Linked DNA regions of Collimonas fungivorans. The protein of the gene in region 1 interacts with the protein of each later gene in a pairwise test. Links are inferred from orthologs where the notes say so. Each region holds a gene or a part of one and is shown on either strand. Other genes may lie near its edges.

Region 1 (9,309 bases):
GCCGCCTGGCGCAGGTCGCCGTCGGCGGCGCCGTCGCGGCACAGGCTCTCCAGCTCCGCCGCGGCTTCCGACAGCACCTGGGCGCCGACAATGGTCGAAGCACCCTTGATGGAATGGGCGACATCGCCCGCCGCCAGCCAGTCGGCGGCGGTCACGCGCTGTATCAGCAGCAGGCTGTCGTTGCGGTTGGAATTGATGAGCTCCTTCGCCAGCCTCGAGACCAGGGCGAAATTGCCGCCCGTCATGGCTTCCAGCGAACTGGCGTCGAACAGCGAATCGGCCGGCTTCGGCTTGGCGTCAACGATATTGTGCGGCAGGCCGACCGTCAGCCGCCTCTGCAAATCATCGAGCCCGATCGGCTTGAACAGGCAATCGTCCATGCCGGCCGCCTTGCAGCGCTGTATTTCCTCCGGCTGGGCGTTGGCGGTATAGCCCCAGATCACGCAGTGCCGGGTGTCTGCTTCATTGCGGATTTCGCGCGCCAGCTGGTAGCCGCTCATCACCGGCATGTTGCAATCCGTCATGACCAGGTCGAAGCTGCCGGCGCGCCAGATCTGCAGCGCTTCCCGGCCATCTTCGGCCGACTCGACATCGTGTCCGAGATACTGCAGCTGCTGGCACAGCACCAGGCGGTTGGCGACATTGTCGTCGGCCACCAGCACGCGCAGGCGGCCCAGCTTTGGCGCAACAACTGTTGCCGGCTGCTGCTGCGTGCCGAGCGGTTCGACGGTGGCCACGGTAAATCTGACCAGGATCTGGGTGCCGACTCCCAGTTCGCTCTGCAGCGCGATATCGCCGCCCATCATCTGCGCCAGCCGGCGGCTGATGGCCAGCCCTAGGCCGGTGCCGCTCTCGGCCGAACGCGGACGCGTCGCGCTAGCCTGGACAAACGGTGCGAACAACTTGGCCTGCTCTTCCTGCGGGATGCCGGAGCCGGTATCGCTGACCTGCAACTGCAGCGCCAGGCGGCCGTCCTTTTCCTCCTGCACATCGAGGCGGATGGTGACCTCGCCTTCCTGCGTGAACTTGATGGCGTTGCTGACTAGGTTGGACAAGATCTGCTTGAAGCGCATCGGGTCGACCAGCACCTCGACGCCGGCATTGGCGTCGATGAAAGTGCGCAGGGTCAAGCCCTTTTGCCGCGCCAGGCCGTCGAACACGCGTGCCACGGCTTCCACCAGCTCGCGCAGGTTGGCGCGTTCCGGCACCAGCTCCAGCTTGCCGGATTCGATCTTGGCGATGTCCAGGATGTCGCCGATCAGGCCCAGCAGGGTCTTGGCGGAATCGTAGGCGACCTTGATCGAAGGCCGGTCCCACAAGCCGTTCTCGCCGCGCTTGAGGACCAGCTCCAGCATGCCGATGATGGCGTTCATCGGGGTCCGTATTTCGTGGCTCATGGTGGCCAGGAAAGTCGATTTGGCGCGGCTGGCTTCGTCCGCTTCTTCCTTGGCCAGCTGCAGCGCGTCGATCAGCTGTTCGCGTTCGGAGATGTCGATCCAGCCGCCGATCAGGCCGGCCGGCTTGCCACGGGTATCCTTGAACGGCAAGGTCCAGTGATAGATCCTGAGATGGCGCTCGCCGAACGCCATGTCGCGGTCGGCGAACACCGGTATGCCATCCTGCATGGTCTGCAGGTACATGGCATGGAATTCCTGCGCCGTTTCCGGCGGAAACACGGTCGATTCCGGCAACAGCTTGCCGATCACCTGGTCGCGCTCGCCGCCCATGGCTTCCAGGTAGCTGCGGTTGCATTCGATCAGCCGGGCATTGAGGTCGCGCACATAGATCGGGTGCGGCGTGTCGTCGATCATGGCGCGCATGAAGGCGAGCTGGTCGCCCAGCGCGCGCTCGGCCAGCTTGCGTTTGGCGATCTGGCGGCGCAGATAGGCGATCCAGAACAGGCTGGCCAGGATCAGCAGCAAGGCGCCGGCGGCGATCTGGTAGATCTCCCAGCGATAGGTATTCCAGGAACTCGGTTCGGCGTCGTTCTTCTCGCGCCAGCGGTTGGTCAGCATGATGGCGTCGTTGGGCGGTATGCTGCGCAGCACCTTGTTGAGGATGTCGCGCAGCTCCGGCTCGCTGCGCCGCACGCCCATCGCCAGCCGCGCCATGTCCTCGCCGACCGGCGCCGCGATGCGCAGCTTGCCGCGGAACGGCCCCTCGATAAAATAGCTGGTGGCGATCTGGGTCTGGATGGTGCCGTCCACCTGCCCTTGCGCCAGTTTTTCAAATGCCGATATCGCCTGGTCTACCAGCACCAGCTCGATGCCGGGATACTGCTTGCGCAGCTGCGGAACCATGGGATTGCCGCCCTGGATCGCCAGTTTTTTGCCGTTCATCTGAGCCAGATCGGTGATCGCCGTGTCGTCGCTGCGCGCCACCAGCACCAGGTTGTTGAGCAGAAAGGGCTGGGCGAACGCCAGGTCGGCCTGGCGCTCGGGACTCATCAGTAGGGCGCCCACCATGTGCGCCTTGCCTTCACGTACCGCATTGATCATGTCCGGGATCGAATCGATGCGCACCACCTCGAAGTCAAGGCCGGTACGCAATTCGATCAGGCGCAGGTAATCCGACACCAGGCCGTCGAACTGGCCGCTTTGGGTGTAGAAGGTCAGCGGCGCGAACAAGCCGTTGACCGCCACCCGGACTTTCGGATGCTGGGCGATCCACTTGCGCTCGGCGTCGGTCAAGACCAGCGGCGTCGCGGTGATCCGGAAATCCAGGCCCACTCCCCAGCGCTGCAGCATGCTGCGGTGCACCGATTCCGGAATCGCCTTGAGCAAGGTGTCAAGCACCCGCAGCAAGACTGTGTTCTGTTTCTGTACGGCGAAGCCGACGTCGCGGTTGCTCACCGGCGCAAAGCCATCCGTCCGCAGCACGCTGAAATAACCCTTGTGGATCAGGAAGCTGGCGCCGATGGCGTCGCCCAGGAAAATGTCGGCCTCGTTATGAAGCACGCCCAGAATCGCCCTGCGGACGTCGGGATAGGGCTTGAAGGTGGCCAGCGGATAAAGATTGTGCAGCTCCTGCTCGGACAGGTAGCCGGGCACGACTGCCATGCGCAGTGCGGCGCCAGGCTTGCTGGCGATGTTATGTTTGCCGATCGGCAGCACGATCGCGGTGCGGTTGACGGCATACGGGCGCGACAGGACGAAATCCTGGCCGGCCAGCTCGCTCTGGATGGTGTTGCCCAAGATGTCGATATTGCCCTTGGCCAGCGCCATGTTGGCAGCCTCGCGCGTCGGGTAGCGCACGACTTCGACGATCAGTCCCATCTGCTTCGCCAGCAGCGCCACATAGTCTGCCGTCAGGCCATCGAAATCCTGATGGCTGTCGCTGAAATCGAAGGGCGGATGGTCCGGGGCGACCGTGCCGAGCCGCAGCATGCGTTTTTTGCCGAGCCAGCGCCAGTCGTCTCCGGATAAATTGAAAACCAGGTTCTGTTCAAGCGGCCGCTCGATGATTTGCAAGCGCTCGGCTGCCGGATCGGTATCCAGCGCCAGCACCGCTGTCGCGCTGCAATACAGCACGGATAGGAGCAGAATCCGGAGCAGAAACCGGAGCAACTGCCGGCACAACATGGTTTCAGACCAGGCCATTGCGTCGCGCAATGTCGATCAGCTCCACCAGCGACTGGGCATGCAGTTTTTCCTGCAGGCGTGTCTTGTAAGTACTCACGGTTTTCGGACTGATCAGCATGCTGACCGCGATATCCTTGCTCGGCACGCCGTTGGCCAGTTGCTGCAGCACGTCCAGCTCGCGGTCCGAGAGACGCTCGATCAGTTCGTCTTCGCTAGTCTGCAGGCCGCGCTTGCGCTTGCCCTGGAACGCCAGGTCCGGGAAATAGCGGTAGCCGCCGAGGATGGCGTAAGTGGCATTCTGCAATTCGGCCAGCTGCTGCTGCTTGCTGATGAAACCGGCGGCGCCGGCTTCCATGCAGCGGTAAGCGAAGTGCTGGGCGCTTTGCGAAGTCAGGATCAAGATGCGGCTGGGGAAATCCAGCGCTTCCAGCCGTGCAATCACTTCCAGGCCGTTCAGGCGCGGGATGTTGATATCGAGCACGATCATGTCCGGCTTGTGTTCACGCGCCAGCTGCACCGCATCCACTCCATTATTGGCTTCCGCCACGATCTCATGGCCCGCCGCTTCCAGCAGGCCCCTCACGGCCATGCAAATCACTGGATGGTCGTCAACAATCATAATTCTACTCACACATTACTCCATCAAGAAAACAAGAACACAAAACATACCCCTCTCGCCGCTATCTTGCTCTCGGATTAAGACAAATCCTACATGCAATTCGGCAACTTGTGGGGACCATGACATAGCGACAATATTTCAGGAAAAATCCGACGCACTGAATCGCGCCTCCCTACATCGTTTCTGCCGCAACAGCCGGACAATCGATTTATCGAAATCCACCTGTCAATACCCATAACCATCGTGATGAACCAACAACAATCTATCCTCGTCCTGGACGACAATCCGGCCCAGCGCATGGCGATGCTGCTGCAGCTCGGCATGCTGGGCTACCACAACACCTGCGAAGCCGCCAACGGCGCCGCCGCACTGGCCCAGATCGACCGCCTCGAACAGCTCGACGTCGTCATCTGCGACATCCGCATGTCGCAGATGGACGGCATCGAATTCCTGCGGCGCCTGGCGGCGCACCGCCTGCGGCCGGCGATCCTGATCTGCAGCGCAGTCGAAGAAAGCCTGCGCCGCTCGGTGCTGTTCCTGGCCGCGCAATCGGGCTTGCCGGTGCTGGGCGATATCGGCAAGCCGATACCTACGCCCCTGCTGGGCAAACTGCTGCAGCGCCAGCCGGCCGCAGCCGCTCCCGCCGCCCTGGAACCGCCGGAGTTGCACGACGCCCTCGGCGGCCATGTATTCCTGGGCGACTTCAGCGCCTATTACCAGCCGCAGTACGCCCTGCACACGCTGGACATGACCGGCTTCGAGATCCAGTGCCGCTGGCAGCATCCGCTGCACGGCCTGCTGTCGCCCGCGCTGTTCATGCCGCAGCTCAGCGCCGACCAGCGCTACACCGTCAACCGGCATATCACCGAACAGGGCTTGCGCTTCATCTCCACCCTGCAGCGGCGCGACCTGACGCTGAACGTCTCGGTGCCGCTGGCAGATGTGCAGCTGCAGTCGGCCGGCCTGCCCGACATGGTGCAGGACTACCTGGAACGCTACCGCCTGTCGCCGGCTTCCTTGTCGCTGGAAGTCAACGCCGCCGATTTCGCCGAGGCGCCGCTGGTGACCATGGAAAACCTGGTGCGCCTGCGCCTTACCGGCTGCCACTTGACGCTGCAGGCCGATCCAGCCAATCTGCCGTCCCTGCAACGCCTGCATGAGCTGCCTTTCGATCAACTCAAGCTGGATGCGCGGCATACCCGGCCAAGCCGCGATCACGAAGACTGCCGCGCTGCCATGACCGCGGCGATTGCCAGCGCAGCGTCGCTGGGGATCCAGGTGATCATCGACGGCGTCCATAACTGGCAGGAAAACCAGGTGCTGCTGCACCTGGGATGCCAGCTGGGCAGCGGCGACTGGTATGCCGAAGCCATGGACGAGCAGGCGTTTTCGCAATGGATACAGCCTGCCCTGCGCCAGCGCCTGGGCTGAACTGCCGCAGCTGCTTCAGTTACTGCTTCAGTTTGCCGGGCCATGCACGCCCGACAGCTGAGATTCCAGCTGGCGGATATTGCGCTGCAGCTGGTCCAGCTGGATCTGGTACGCCCGGCGTTCGATTTCCGAAGCCCTGGCCTGGCTCTGCGCCGCTTGCCGCCCTTGCTGGATGCGCGCCTGCTCGCTCTGCATGATTTGCATGTCCGTATTCAAGGCCGCCAGGCGCGCTTCGCTTTCCTGCTTCGAGCGCTCCAGCGCCTGGCTTTGCGCGTTCAGGACCTGCAGCCGGATTTCTTCGCCGGCCCAGTCGGCGCTGCGCTGCGACAATTGCACGTAGCTGCGTTCGGCCAGCGCCAGGTTGTCGAAGCGCAGCACCCGCCACAAACTTTTCTGGTTCAGCAGCGCCACGTAAAACACCGGGGCGTTGTCGGCCATCAGCAGCGTCGTGCCGTATTCGCCGCTGTAGCTGGTGCGCAGCTCGCGCACCGACTTGTTATTCAATCTCTGCTTGAGTTCAGCCAGCGAACCGGGGCTGGCGGCAGGCACGCCGTTGGCGGCCGCCATGGCCGGCATCGCGCCTGCCGCCAGGGCGGCGCCGCTTAACGGCGCCAGCCCGAGCAGGGCAAGGCAGATGATCTTGTTCATGGAAAACTTCATCGATGGCCTGGATCGCATTCTTATCTCCGGAAATCAGTTGATACAACTATTCGTTTTTGCATAAATCATGCGCCGCGCACCGCGTGGGCAAGAAAACCTTGCCCACCCTACGATTTCGTTCATTGCCCGTAGGGTGGGCACCTGTGCCCACGCGGACGTTACGCCGCGCGCTGGACCGTCGCCCATCATTTAGGCTGCGGTCCACGCAGCCAGCTGGCCAGCTGGCCGGCGCCGGTATATTCCTGCAAGATCGACTGGTAGCCGTCGAAACGGCTGGCGATCTCGCTGACCCGGTTGTTGTAGTGGTCGCTCTCGGCCGACAGCACGTCGAGCAAAGTGCGTTTGCCAAGGTGGTACCACTGCTCGAAGAAGGCCTTGCGCACGCCGTCGGTTTCGCCGGTCAGGTTGTGATACAGGTCGGCGCGTTGCAGCGACGTCCTGGCATTCTGGTCGGCGTTGCGCACCTTGTATTCCAGGTCCAGCAGCTGCTGGCCTTTCTTTTCGCGGCTGGCGGCGGCGCGCTGCGAAGCTGCTGCCTGCTGCGCGCGTCCCGAACCGCCGCGGAAGGCGGCCCAGTTGATCGACAGCATGGTCTGCACCGGCTGCTCGCGTCCCAGCGTATCGCGCGCTGTGCTCTTGTTGACCACCCAGTTCAGGGCCGGCTTGGACGAAGCCTTGATAGCGTCAACATTGAGGTCGGCGGCATCGGCTTCGGCTTCGGCCTGCTTGATCGACGGATGGTCGTTGATGGTCGCCAGCATGGCAGGCAAATTAGCCGGCTGCAGCGGCCACACGCGGCCCGGCAGCGCCGGGATAGGCGCATCGCCGATCAGCTTGCGGATGTTCAGTTCGAATTCCTGCACCTTGGCCGCCACGCTGTCGCGGTTCGATTCCGCCTGCAGCAGGCGCGCCTTGGCCTGGGTCAGTTCGCTGCCGCGGCCGCGGTCGACCTCGACGATTTCCTTGAGCATGCTGACCAGCATGCCCATGCGCTCCACGTATTGCTGGCTGATGTCGACGGTCAGGCGGTTTTTCGCCAGTTCGGTCAGGTTGCTGGCCACCGTGAACGCCGAATTCTCAAGCTCCGCCTCGTAGCGCTGGCGCGTAGCCACGGCCAGCTGTTCGCGGCTGGCGATGGTTTTCTTGTTCTGGCCCCAGTCGAATACCGTGGTAGTCAGGCTCAGGTTGACGCCAGCGCTGCTGTTGTCGTTGTTGGCGCTGCCGCCGCCAAGCGCGACTGCCTTGGAATTGGTGCCGACATTCAATTGCGGCCAGCGCTGTCCCTTGGTCTCGTCGACGTCGGCCAGCGCGGCTTCGTATTCTGCATAAGCCTGGCGCACCAGCGGGCTGTTCTGCGCCGCCTGTTCGACTGCGCGGTACATCACCTGGCGCAAGCCGGCTTCGTTCATGGTCGGCACCAGTTTTTCATTGTCGGTATCGCCAGCAGCCGTCAGCCATTGCGAAAAGCGCGAGCTGGCTGCATCGGCGACCTTGGTCTGCGTCGCATTCAAGGGTTTGACCGGCATAGGTTTGCCTGTCACGGCAGCCGGGCTTGCGCTTGCAGTATGCATCGTGAGATCTTCGTCGTTGCCTGACGCCAGGCGCGACGGCATCGTCAGGTTGAGCGGCGCACGGCCAGCCGGCTTCGACGGCGCAGGCGCCATTTGGGCTGCTTTCGTTGCCAGAGCCAGCGTCGCGGCTTCAGCCTGCTCGTCCAATGCAGCTTGCTTCGCCATTTCAGCTTGCTTTACTGTTTCAGCGTGCTTTGCCTGCTTCGCCAATTCGGCTTGCTTTGCCATTTCGGCTTGCTTTGCCATTTCGGCTTGCTTTGCCAATTCGGCTTGCTTCGCCAATTCGGCTTGCTTCGCCAATTCGGCTTGCTTCGCCATTTCAGCTTGCTTTGCCATTTCAGCTTGCTTTGCCATTTCAGCTTGCTTTGCCATTTCAGCTTGCTTTGCCAATTCAGCTTGCTTTGCCAATTCAGCTTGCTTTGCCAATTCAGCTTGCTTTGCCAATTCAGCTTGCTTTGCCAATTCAGCTTGCTTTGCCAATTCAGCTTGCTTTGCCAATTCAGCTTGCTTTGCCAATTCAGCTTGCTTTGCCAATTCAGCTTGCTTTGCCAATTCAGCTTGCTTTGCCAATTCAGCTTGCTTCGCCAATTCGGCTTGCTTCGCCAATTCGGCTTGCTTCGCCAATTCGGCTTGCTTCGCCAATTCGGCTTGCTTCGCCAATTCGGCTTGCTTCGCCAATTCGGCTTGCTTCGCCATTTCGGCTTGCTTTGCCATTTCGGCTTGCTTCGCTGCTTGAGCATCCCTCGCCGCCTGGGCTTTCTGGGCTGCTTGGGCTGCCTTGATAGATGCTGCCGACGGCGGGGCGGCCGGGATCAGCGTCACGAAAGACGGCGCTGGCGGCGTTTCGGGCACCGGTGGAGAAATCGACGGTGTTGCTACTACCGGTGTAGCGACCTGCCGTGCCGGCGCCGGAGCGGCCGCCACGGTCGGGGCTGGCGGTGTAACCGGTGCGGGCAGCGGCACTGGCTTGTTTTTACCCAATGCGGCACGAGCGGAACTCTTTTCCGGCGGCGCGCTGGCGGGAATCAGGGTCACCAGCGTCGGCGCCATGACTGCCGGCGCGGCGGCTGGCCGTACCGGCAACGGCAGGGCAGAAACATTTTCAGCCATGCGCATCGGTTCCAGCGGCGCAGGTTTTTTCTGCGCCGTCACCGCGACGGTGCGGGCTGGCGCTGGAGCGGCAACATGGACCTGCGGCGCAGGCGCAGCAACAACCGGCTGGCTGGCGCGCAGGACGGGCGCCGGAGCGGCCGCTGCAACGGGCTGGGGCGCGGCGACGACAGGCGTCGCCACCTGCACTTCGCTGGCCCACTCCAGCAGCGGACGCTGTATCGTCAGCTGCTGTGCATGCAAAGGCTCCAGGCCGGCGACCGCACTCAGGCAGCCGCCAATCGCCAGGCAAATTGGACGGAGTTTCATGATCTCACCTCTCCCGGAAGGCTTCACG
Region 2 (9,430 bases), 190 kb from region 1 along the record:
CGCCTGCTGGCGCCGCACCGGCTGGCGCAGATCGTGGGCGACGTCAATATCCACGAGGTATGCGAGCGGGTGCGCAGCCTGATCGTGGCCGAATTCCCGAGCGGCCTGAGCATCAAGCGCGATTACGACCTGTCGATCCCGCAATTCCGCGGCGACAAGGAGCAGCTGATACAGGCGATCCTGAACATCGCCCACAACGCCGCGCAGGCGTTGCAGGAGCGCATCAAGGCGGGCGACGCCGAACTGGTTTTCCAGAGCCGGGTAGTGCGCCAGGTGACGCTGGCCAAGGTGCGTTACCGGCTGGCACTAGACTTGCATATCATCGACAATGGACCTGGCATCCCGGCCGAGATTCAAGAACGCATTTTCTATCCGCTGGTATCGGGACGCGACGGCGGCAGCGGTTTGGGTTTGACGCTGGCGCAAACCTTTGTGCAGCAGCACATGGGCGTCATCGAATGTGAAAGCCGGCCGGGATATACAGATTTCAGGATTCTTATACCTCTGCCCTGATGCTTGCAGGCAGTAGGTAGGCCGTCATGGCGATGAGAAATGTAATCGACTACGAGTTTAACGGACTGCGCTTCTGGCGCAGCACAAAACACATGAAACCAATCTGGATTGTTGACGACGACGAATCGATTCGATGGGTGCTTGAAAAAGCGCTGGCCCGCGAAAACCTGAGCACCAAGAGTTTCTCCAATGCGCGCGACGCGATCGAAGCGCTGCAATCGAGCACGCCGCAAGTGCTGGTCTCCGATATCCGCATGCCGGGCGCTTCCGGCCTGGAGCTGCTGCAAACCGTCAAGGCCAAGTTTCCCGGCGTGCCGGTGATCATCATCACTGCTTTTTCCGATCTGGACTCAGCGGTTGCCGCGTTCCAGGGCGGGGCTTTCGAATACCTGGCCAAGCCGTTCGACGTCGACAAGGCGGTCGAACTGATACGGCGCGCGCTGGAAGAAAGCTTGCGCGAAGCGAATGTCGAGCAGGCATCCGCCGAGACCCCGGAAATCCTGGGACAGGCGCCGGCCATGCAAGACGTGTTCCGCGCCATCGGCCGCCTGTCGCAATCGAACGTGACGGTGCTGATCACCGGCGAATCTGGCACCGGCAAGGAACTGGTTGCACGTGCCCTGCACAAGCACAGCCCGCGCGCTTCGCAGCCGTTCATTGCGCTCAATACCGCGGCGATTCCGAAGGATCTGCTGGAGTCGGAACTGTTCGGCCATGAACGCGGCGCGTTCACCGGCGCCCAGGCCTCGCGCCGCGGCCGTTTTGAACAAGCCGAAGGCGGCACCCTGTTCCTCGATGAAATCGGCGACATGCCGTTCGATTTGCAGACCCGTTTGCTGCGGGTTTTGTCGGACGGCCATTTCTATCGCGTCGGCGGCCACCAGTCCTTGAAAGCCAACGTCCGTGTCATCGCCGCGACCCATCAGAACCTGGAAACCCGGGTCCGCGAAGGCTTGTTCCGGGAAGACTTGTACCACCGCCTGAACGTGATCCGGCTGCGCCTGCCGAGCTTGCGCGAACGGCGCGAAGACATCCCGATCCTGACCCGTTATTTCCTGAGCCAGAGCGCCAAGCAGCTGGGCGTGGAAAGCAAGCGTGTCTCCGACAACGCCATGCGTTTCATGAGCAGCCTCGACCTGCCAGGCAACGTGCGCCAGCTGGAAAACCTGTGCAACTGGATCACCGTGATGGCGCCCGGCCAGACCGTCGAGATCAAGGATCTGCCGCAAGACCTGGTCGGCGGCCGCGACCAGAGCATGCAGCTGGAAAGCCCGGCCAGCAGGCCGGTGGCGTTTGATCCGCACCTGGCGGCGCCGGCCGTCGCGCACTATCCCGAAATCCTGGCGCCTGCCGCGCAAGCCGCTGGCGCCGGCGAAAAGCAGAGCTGGATTGCCTTGCTGGAGGTTGAAGCGGCACACATGCTCAGTAATGGCGACGCTGACGTCATGGATGTGCTTGGACGGCAATTCGAATCGGCCTTGATCAAGATTGCATTGCGCCATACGCATGGACGCAAGAACGATGCCGCGGTACGCCTCGGCATCGGCCGCAATACCATCACCCGCAAGATCCAGGAACTAGGCATAGCCGGCGCCAAGGACGACTGACGCCTCCCGGCAGGACCGGGTTCTCCGGTCCTGTTATCCTCTCCATTTGCATCCCTGTCCGCGATTGCCCGCGCTTTTGGTGGGCGGTGCACATTGCCGAAAAAAAAGATTACAAGATTATTCGCGCATCGGCGAATCATGCGGGCCCAGAAGATTTAAAATTTGTCCCGATTGGCAAACGTAAATAGCGTCTGTATGCAAAATGGCAATACCGACGCAGGAGCGAGCCAATAGATGTTTCCATTGCACAAGCGAGGGAAACTATCCGCTTATTTAACGCCTTTGGGCCGGGACCATATGATCGCTTTTAATGCATTGAACACTTGCCGCATCGCTTCTGCCGTGACACTCGCCGCTTTGCTGGCCGCCTGCGGTTCCAGCGTGCCGCTGGCCGACACCAAGCCGCAGCCGACCTTGCCGAATCTTCTGAAGCTGGAGCCGACGCCGGCAGCCAGCCTGCTGACCGGTAATTTCTATTGCGAACTGGGGAACCGGGTCGACCTGGCCGGCGGCGCCGGCAGCGACGTCAAGCTGTCCTGGAAGGGCCGCAGCTACACCATGACCACGGTCAGCACCACCACCGGCGCGGTGCGCCTGGAAGACAAGGCCAGCGGCCTGGTGTGGATCCAGATCCCGGCCAAGTCGATGCTGCTCAATTCCAAGCTGGGGCAGCAGCTGGCCAACGAATGCAAGCTGCGCGGATGACTTGAGCAGGGCAGGCAGTTGGTTTTGGTCTCTCGGCTTCAATTGTTGGTTTGATTTTTCATCGTCAAGGAAAACAATGTCCGCTCATATCTCCAACGTCCGCCCGAAATACGACAAAGTACTGGTCGATATCGTCGACTACGTGACCAGGTACAAGATCACTTCCAAGGTTGCCTACGATACCGCCCGCAACTGCCTGATCGATACCCTGGGCTGCGGCCTGGAAGCGCTGGAATACCCGGCCTGCAAGAAGCTGATGGGGCCTGTCGTGGCGGGAACCGTGGTGCCTAACGGCGCCAGGGTGCCGGGCACGCAGTTCCAGCTCGATCCGGTCCAGGCTGCCTTCAACATCGGCGCCATGATCCGCTGGCTGGATTTCAACGATACCTGGCTGGCTGCGGAATGGGGCCATCCATCCGACAACCTGGGCGGCATCCTGGCCACAGCTGACTGGCTCTCGCGCAATGCCGTCGCCGCCGGCAAGAAGCCGCTGAAGATGAAAGACGTGCTGGCCGCGATGATCAAGGCGCACGAAATCCACGGCTGCATCGCACTGGAGAATTCCTTCAACGAGGTCGGCCTGGACCATGTGGTGCTGGTCAAGGTCGCTTCGACTGCGGTGGTTGCGGAAATGATGGATCTGAACCGCGAGGAAATACTCAATGCAGTGTCGCTGGCATGGGTCGACGGCCAGCCGCTGCGTACCTATCGCCATGCGCCGAACACCGGTTCGCGCAAATCCTGGGCCGCCGGCGACGCCACCTCGCGCGCGGTGCGCCTGGCCCTGATCGCCAAAAGCGGCGAAATGGGCTATCCATCGGTGCTGACCGCCAAGACCTGGGGTTTCTACGACGTGCTGTTCAAAGGCCAGCCATTCAAGTTTCAGCGCAAGTACGCATCGTATGTGATGGAAAACGTGCTGTTCAAGATTTCCTTCCCGGCCGAGTTCCATGCGCAGACCGCAGTGGAAGCGGCGATGAGCTTGCATGCGGAACTGGCCAAGTCCGGCAAGCCGGTGGCAGACATCAAGCAGATAACCATCCGCACCCACGAAGCCTGCATCCGCATCATCGACAAGAAGGGCCCGCTCAACAACCCGGCCGACCGCGACCACTGCATCCAGTACATGGTAGCCGTGCCGCTGATTTTCGGTCGCCTGACGGCCGGCGATTATGAAGACAAGATTGCCGCCGACAAGCGCATCGACGCCTTGCGCGGCAAGATCGTCTGCGTCGAAGACAAGGCTTTCACAAAGGATTACCACGATCCCAAGAAGCGTTCGATCGCCAATGCGCTGACGGTCGAATTCAAGGATGGCACGAAACTCAAGGAAATCGTGGTCGAATATCCGATCGGCCATGCACGTCGCCGCGAGGATGGCATCCCGCTGCTGGAAGCCAAGTTCAAGATCAACCTGGCGCGTCAGCTGTCGGTCAAACAGCAGCAGAGGATCCTGGAAGTTTCGCTGGACCAGAAAAAGCTGGAAGGCATGGCGGTCAACGAGTATGTTGACCTGTATGTGATCTAAAGAAACGGCGCCCGCCATGACGGGGTGCATTTGCGACAGCTGCCGGAAAACATGCCATAGAAGCATGCGCAGCCGGACCGGGAGTGTTTACGCCCTGCGGTTCTTTAAAAGAAACGAGGAGACAGCATGAGTTTTGCCACCTTTTACCAGCGCTCGGTCGACGATCCGTCCACTTTCTGGGCCGAACAAGCCAGGCGTATCGACTGGCACCACCCGTTTTCGCAAGTCCTCGACGGCAGCCGGCCGCCGTTCGCCAGGTGGTTTGTCGACGGCGCCACCAACCTGTGCCACAACGCGGTGGACCGCTGGGTGGCGACACGCGGCGACCAGGCCGCCCTGATCGCGGTGTCGACCGAAACCAATACCGAAAAAACCTATTCCTTCCGCGAGCTGCAGGCAGAGGTCAATCGCGCCGCCGCCGTCATGCAGGGACTGGGCGTGGGACGCGGCGACCGGGTCCTGATCTACATGCCGATGATCGCCGAGGCGGTGTTCGCCATGCTGGCTTGCGCTCGCATCGGCGCCATCCATTCGGTGGTGTTCGGCGGTTTCGCCTCGAACAGCCTGGCCAGCCGCATCGACGATGCAACGCCCAAGCTGATCGTTTCCGCCGACGCCGGTTCGCGCGCCGGCAAGATCTTGCCCTACAAGGGTTTGCTGGACGAGGCGATCAAGCTGGCGCGGCACAAACCGGCGCATGTCTTGATGGTCAATCGCGGCCTGGCCGCCATGGCAACGACCGCCGGCCGCGATGTGGATTATGCCGAACAGCGCCAGCTGCATATGGACGCCAAAGTGCCGGTGGTCTGGCTGGAGTCGAACGAAGCTTCTTATATCCTGTATACCTCCGGCACCACCGGCAAGCCCAAGGGCGTGCAGCGCGATGTCGGCGGTTATGCGGTGGCGCTGGCGACTTCCATGGACACCATCTTTTGCAGCAAGCCGGGGGGAACGTTTTTCTGTACCTCCGACATTGGCTGGGTGGTCGGACATTCATACATCGTTTACGGTCCGCTGATTGCCGGCATGGCGACGGTGCTGTACGAGGGGTTGCCGATCCGTCCGGACGCTGGCGTCTGGTGGGGCATCGCCGAAAAATACAAGGTGACACGCATGTTCTCGGCGCCGACTGCAATCCGGGTGCTGAAAAAACAGCCGCCTGAACTGATGCGGAAATATGATTTGTCTTCGCTGCAGGCGTTATACCTGGCCGGCGAGCCGCTGGACGAAACCACCTCCAGCTGGATTTCGTCGGCGCTCGGCGTGCCCGTCATCGACAATTACTGGCAGACCGAATCAGGTTGGCCGATCATGACCATCGCCAAGAATGTCGAGGCCAAGCCGAGCAAGCTTGGCAGCCCCGGCCTGCCGATGTACGGCTATAAGGTGCGGTTGCTGAACGAGACCACTGGCGAGCTGTGCGGCGCCAACGAAAAAGGCGTGGTGGTGATCGAATGGCCGTTGCCGCCAGGCTGCATGCAAACCATTTACGGCGACGACCAGCGCTGCATCGATACTTACTGGGCCACGCAAGTGCCCGGTTCCCGCAACCAGGCTTATTCAACTTTCGACTGGGGCATCCGCGACGACGACGGTTATTACTTCATCCTCGGGCGCACCGACGACGTCATCAATGTCGCCGGCCACCGGCTGGGCACGCGCGAAATAGAAGAGAGCATTTCCAGTCATCCGAACGTATCCGAGGTGGCCGTGGTCGGCATCGAAGACAAGCTGAAAGGGCAGGTAGCGGTGGCTTTTGTGATTCCCAGGCTGGCGGTCGATACGGCGCAGGCACGCGCCGCGCTGGAGGCCGAGATCATGGGCGTGGTCGACAAGCAGATCGGCAGCGTCGGCCGCCCGGCGCGCGTATATGTGGTCAGCCTGCTGCCTAAAACCCGCTCCGGCAAGCTGCTGCGCCGTTCGATCCAGGCGATCTGCGAGGGACGCGATCCGGGCGACCTGACCACCATCGAAGACCCGTCTTCCCTGCAGCAGGTCAAGGACGCCTTGCGCCTCTGATGCCGTCTATTTGGCGGTTGCCCTCTGGCATGGGCGAATGCACGGTATGATTGTACATTCGCCTGTTAAGCTGAGTTTTTTGCCATGACCCATATCATCCGCCCGGCAACCATCGACGATGCCGCCGCCATCTGCGACATCTATAATCCCTACATCCGCGACACCGTCATCAGTTTCGAAACGGAGCCCGTAACGCCGGAACAGATAAGACATCGCATCCTGGATATCACTGCCAGCTTCCCGTGGCTGGTATGTGCAGAGAACGAACAGATCCTCGGCTACGCGTATGCCACCAAATGGCGCACGCGCGCAGCCTACCAGCATGCTGTCGAGACTTCGGTGTACCTGTCGCCTGCCGCCGCCGGCAAGGGACTCGGCAGTGCGCTATATCGCGCCCTGATCGCCGAACTGCAGAAATTGCCGATACATGTGGCGATCGGCGGCATTGCCCTGCCGAACGCCGCCAGCATCGCCTTGCATGAAAAAATGGGCTATGAAAAAGTGGCCCACTTCTCCCAGGTCGGCAAGAAATTCGATCGCTGGATCGACGTCGGTTATTGGCAACGGATATTGTGATGGCGCATTCGCTGCCGGCGCCGTTGCCAGTTATCGATGGCGTTGCGCCAAGCTACCTGTGGCTGCCGGCGGGCGAATGGCCTGACCTGCTGAGTTTCCTGGAACAGCGGTTCCCGGCCATAACCAGCGCTACCTGGGAGGCGCGCATGGCGCGCGGCGAAGTGGTTGACGGCGACGGCGTGCGCTTGGCACCGGACAGTCCGTACCGGTGCGGCATGCGCATTTTTTATTACCGTGAATTGCCGGCCGAGACGCCGATTCCGTTTGCAGCTTCCATCCTGTACCAGGATGAACGGATACTGGTGGCCGACAAGCCGCATTTCCTGCCGGTGATCCCGAGCGGACGTTTCCTGCACGAGACCTTGCTGGTCCGCCTTAAGAAGGAAACCGGCCTGGCCGACCTGACGCCGATCCACCGGCTGGACCGGGAAACCGCCGGCGTGGTGATTTTTTCCCACGACATGGCCAGCCGTGGCGCCTACCAGTCGCTGTTCCAGCAACGGCTGGTCGACAAGACCTACGAGGCGCTGGCGCCGAGCGCGCCGGACCTGGTGCTGCCGCTGGTATATCGCAGCCGCATGGTGGAAGGTACGCCGTTTTTCCGCATGCAAGAGGTGGACGGCGAGCCGAACTCGGAGACCCGCATCGAACTGATCGAGCAGCGAGAAACCTGCAGCCGCTACCGGCTGCGGCCATTGACCGGCAAGAAACATCAGTTGCGCGTACATTTGGCAGCATTGGGGATACCGATCATCAACGATGCTTTTTATCCAGATGTACATCCTTGCAAGGGCGACGACTTGTCGGCGCCCTTGAAACTGCTGGCGCGGGAAATCGCTTTCGTCGATCCGCTGGACGGGCGGCGACGCCATTTTGCCAGCCAGCGCGAACTGTAAAAGATGAACGTTGGATAACAGACGAGGTAGGGTGGGCACCTGTGCCCACGTAGTGCCGTCGACATCCGCGTGGGCACGGGTGCCCACCCTACGAGAGCGATGGATAAACAAGAGTTTTCATGATTTAAGCAAGTATCAGTAGATACCAGGAGAATGCAATGAGATCAACCCGAGCCACAGCGGCGGTCGAACGTCTCAATGCCCGCAGCACCGATGTACGCTATTCGATGGTGAGGACCGCAGAGGAATTGTTTTACCTGACGCAGAACGCCGGTTTCGAGGCGCCGATCCGCTTGAGCGAAGCGCTGGAGCTGGACGCCTTCGTCCGCTTCGTCAACGCCTACGGCCCGCAAAAGCCGAAGCGCATCAGCAAGCTGGATGTGGCTTTTGAAAAGCAGCTGCAGAAAAAAGAATAACCCTGCCAATGAGCGCCCATCCGGACGGTAGTGCAGGCGTACACGTCATCCTGGTGCATGGCATGGGCCGTACGCCGGTGTCGATGTTGCTGCTTGCCAGGCGCTTGCGTGCGGCAGGCATGATTACCCACCTGTTTGCCTATTCGGCTGCGTTTGAACGCTGGCTGCCCTGCGTCGAGCGCTTGCGCAAATTCGTTGCCGCACGCGCCGGCGACCAGCGTTTCATCGTCGTCGGCCATTCGCTGGGCTGCGTGCTGACGCGTGCCGTATTGCCAAGCCTGGCGCGGGCGCCCGAGCTCGGCGTGTTCCTGGCGCCGCCGACCATGGCTTCAAGTTATGCCATCAAGCTGGCGCAGTGGCGTTTGTTCCGCTTGCTGACCGGAGAGATGGGACAGCTGCTGGCGCGCCAGGAATTCATGGATAGCTTGCCGGTCCCGGATATCCCGTTGCGCGTGTATGCCGGCATCAAAGGGCCGCGCGGCAGCTGGATGCCGTTCGGCGACGAACCGAACGACGGCATCCTGTCGGTCAAGGAAGTGCAGCTGGGAGAAATACCGGTGCAGCTGCTGCCTACCATCCACACCGTCATCATGAATTCACGCCAGGTGGCCAGCGATATCATGGCCAGCGTCAGCTCATGAACTGTAGTGGAGTGTTTCGCAAATGTTGAAACCCCATAAGCACTGCTTTTTTGCGCCATGCGTCGTTGCAAATCCTCGCGATAGTCCGACTATCGCTCCGGTTTGCGCCTAGCCTGGCACAAAAATTCAGCACTTCTGGGGCTCCCCCATTTACGAAGCACTCCACTAGCGATTCGGTACCGGAACCGCCGGTATCAGGTCGCCGCCGGCATGGTGGCCCTTGATCCGCAACACCATCACCGCAGCCACGATGCAAGCTGCCCCCATCAATACCGACGACAGGGTGTAGCTGCCCAGGCTGTTGCGCAGCGAGCCGGCCAGCATGGTGGCGCTGGCGGCGCCCAGCTGGTGGCCGGCGACGATCCAGCCGAATACGATAGGCGCGGCCAGCCGGCCGAACACATCGTTGGCCAGGCGCACGGTAGGCGGCACGGTGGCGATCCAGTCGAGGCCATAGAACAGGGCGAACACCGGCAAGCCGAAATAGCTGAGGCCGAAAGCATGCGGCAGGAAAATCAGCGCAATGCCG

Evidence for each region.
Region 2: the proteins of CFter6_RS20850 (region 1) and ntrC interact in binary tests that used the Escherichia coli proteins (3 or more experiments, as listed by UniProt). The link is inferred for Collimonas fungivorans from one-to-one orthologs.

What each region holds. Positions count from the first base shown.
Region 1 is NZ_CP013232.1:4,744,705-4,754,013, forward strand. What follows is about bases 2,400-5,135. They hold CFter6_RS20850 (response regulator transcription factor), read right to left. Parts: upstream 4,213-5,135; coding sequence 3,586-4,212; downstream 2,400-3,585. Other genes in these bases: CFter6_RS20845 (transporter substrate-binding domain-containing protein), read right to left, coding at 2,400-3,530; CFter6_RS20855 (EAL domain-containing response regulator), read left to right, coding at 4,447-5,135. Also shown: more of CFter6_RS20845, read right to left, coding at 1-2,399; more of CFter6_RS20855, read left to right, coding at 5,136-5,631; CFter6_RS20860 (DUF2968 domain-containing protein), read right to left, coding at 5,659-6,279; CFter6_RS26715 (TolC family protein), read right to left, coding at 6,477-9,281; CFter6_RS20870 (HlyD family type I secretion periplasmic adaptor subunit), read right to left, coding at 9,286-9,309. UniProt on the Escherichia coli protein: Member of the two-component regulatory system EvgS/EvgA. Regulates the expression of emrKY operon and yfdX. Also seems to control expression of at least one other multidrug efflux operon.
Region 2 is NZ_CP013232.1:4,553,761-4,563,190, reverse strand. What follows is about bases 6-2,862. They hold ntrC (nitrogen regulation protein NR(I)), read left to right. Parts: upstream 6-605; coding sequence 606-2,120; downstream 2,121-2,862. Other genes in these bases: CFter6_RS20000 (hypothetical protein), read left to right, coding at 2,418-2,825; glnL (nitrogen regulation protein NR(II)), read left to right, coding at 6-513. Also shown: more of glnL, read left to right, coding at 1-5; CFter6_RS19995 (bifunctional 2-methylcitrate dehydratase/aconitate hydratase), read left to right, coding at 2,902-4,353; CFter6_RS19990 (propionate--CoA ligase), read left to right, coding at 4,480-6,372; CFter6_RS19985 (arsinothricin resistance N-acetyltransferase ArsN1 family B), read left to right, coding at 6,457-6,948; CFter6_RS19980 (RluA family pseudouridine synthase), read left to right, coding at 6,948-7,844; CFter6_RS19975 (hypothetical protein), read left to right, coding at 8,003-8,260; CFter6_RS19970 (esterase/lipase family protein), read left to right, coding at 8,269-8,901; CFter6_RS19965 (MFS transporter), read right to left, coding at 9,067-9,430. UniProt on the Escherichia coli protein: Member of the two-component regulatory system NtrB/NtrC, which controls expression of the nitrogen-regulated (ntr) genes in response to nitrogen limitation.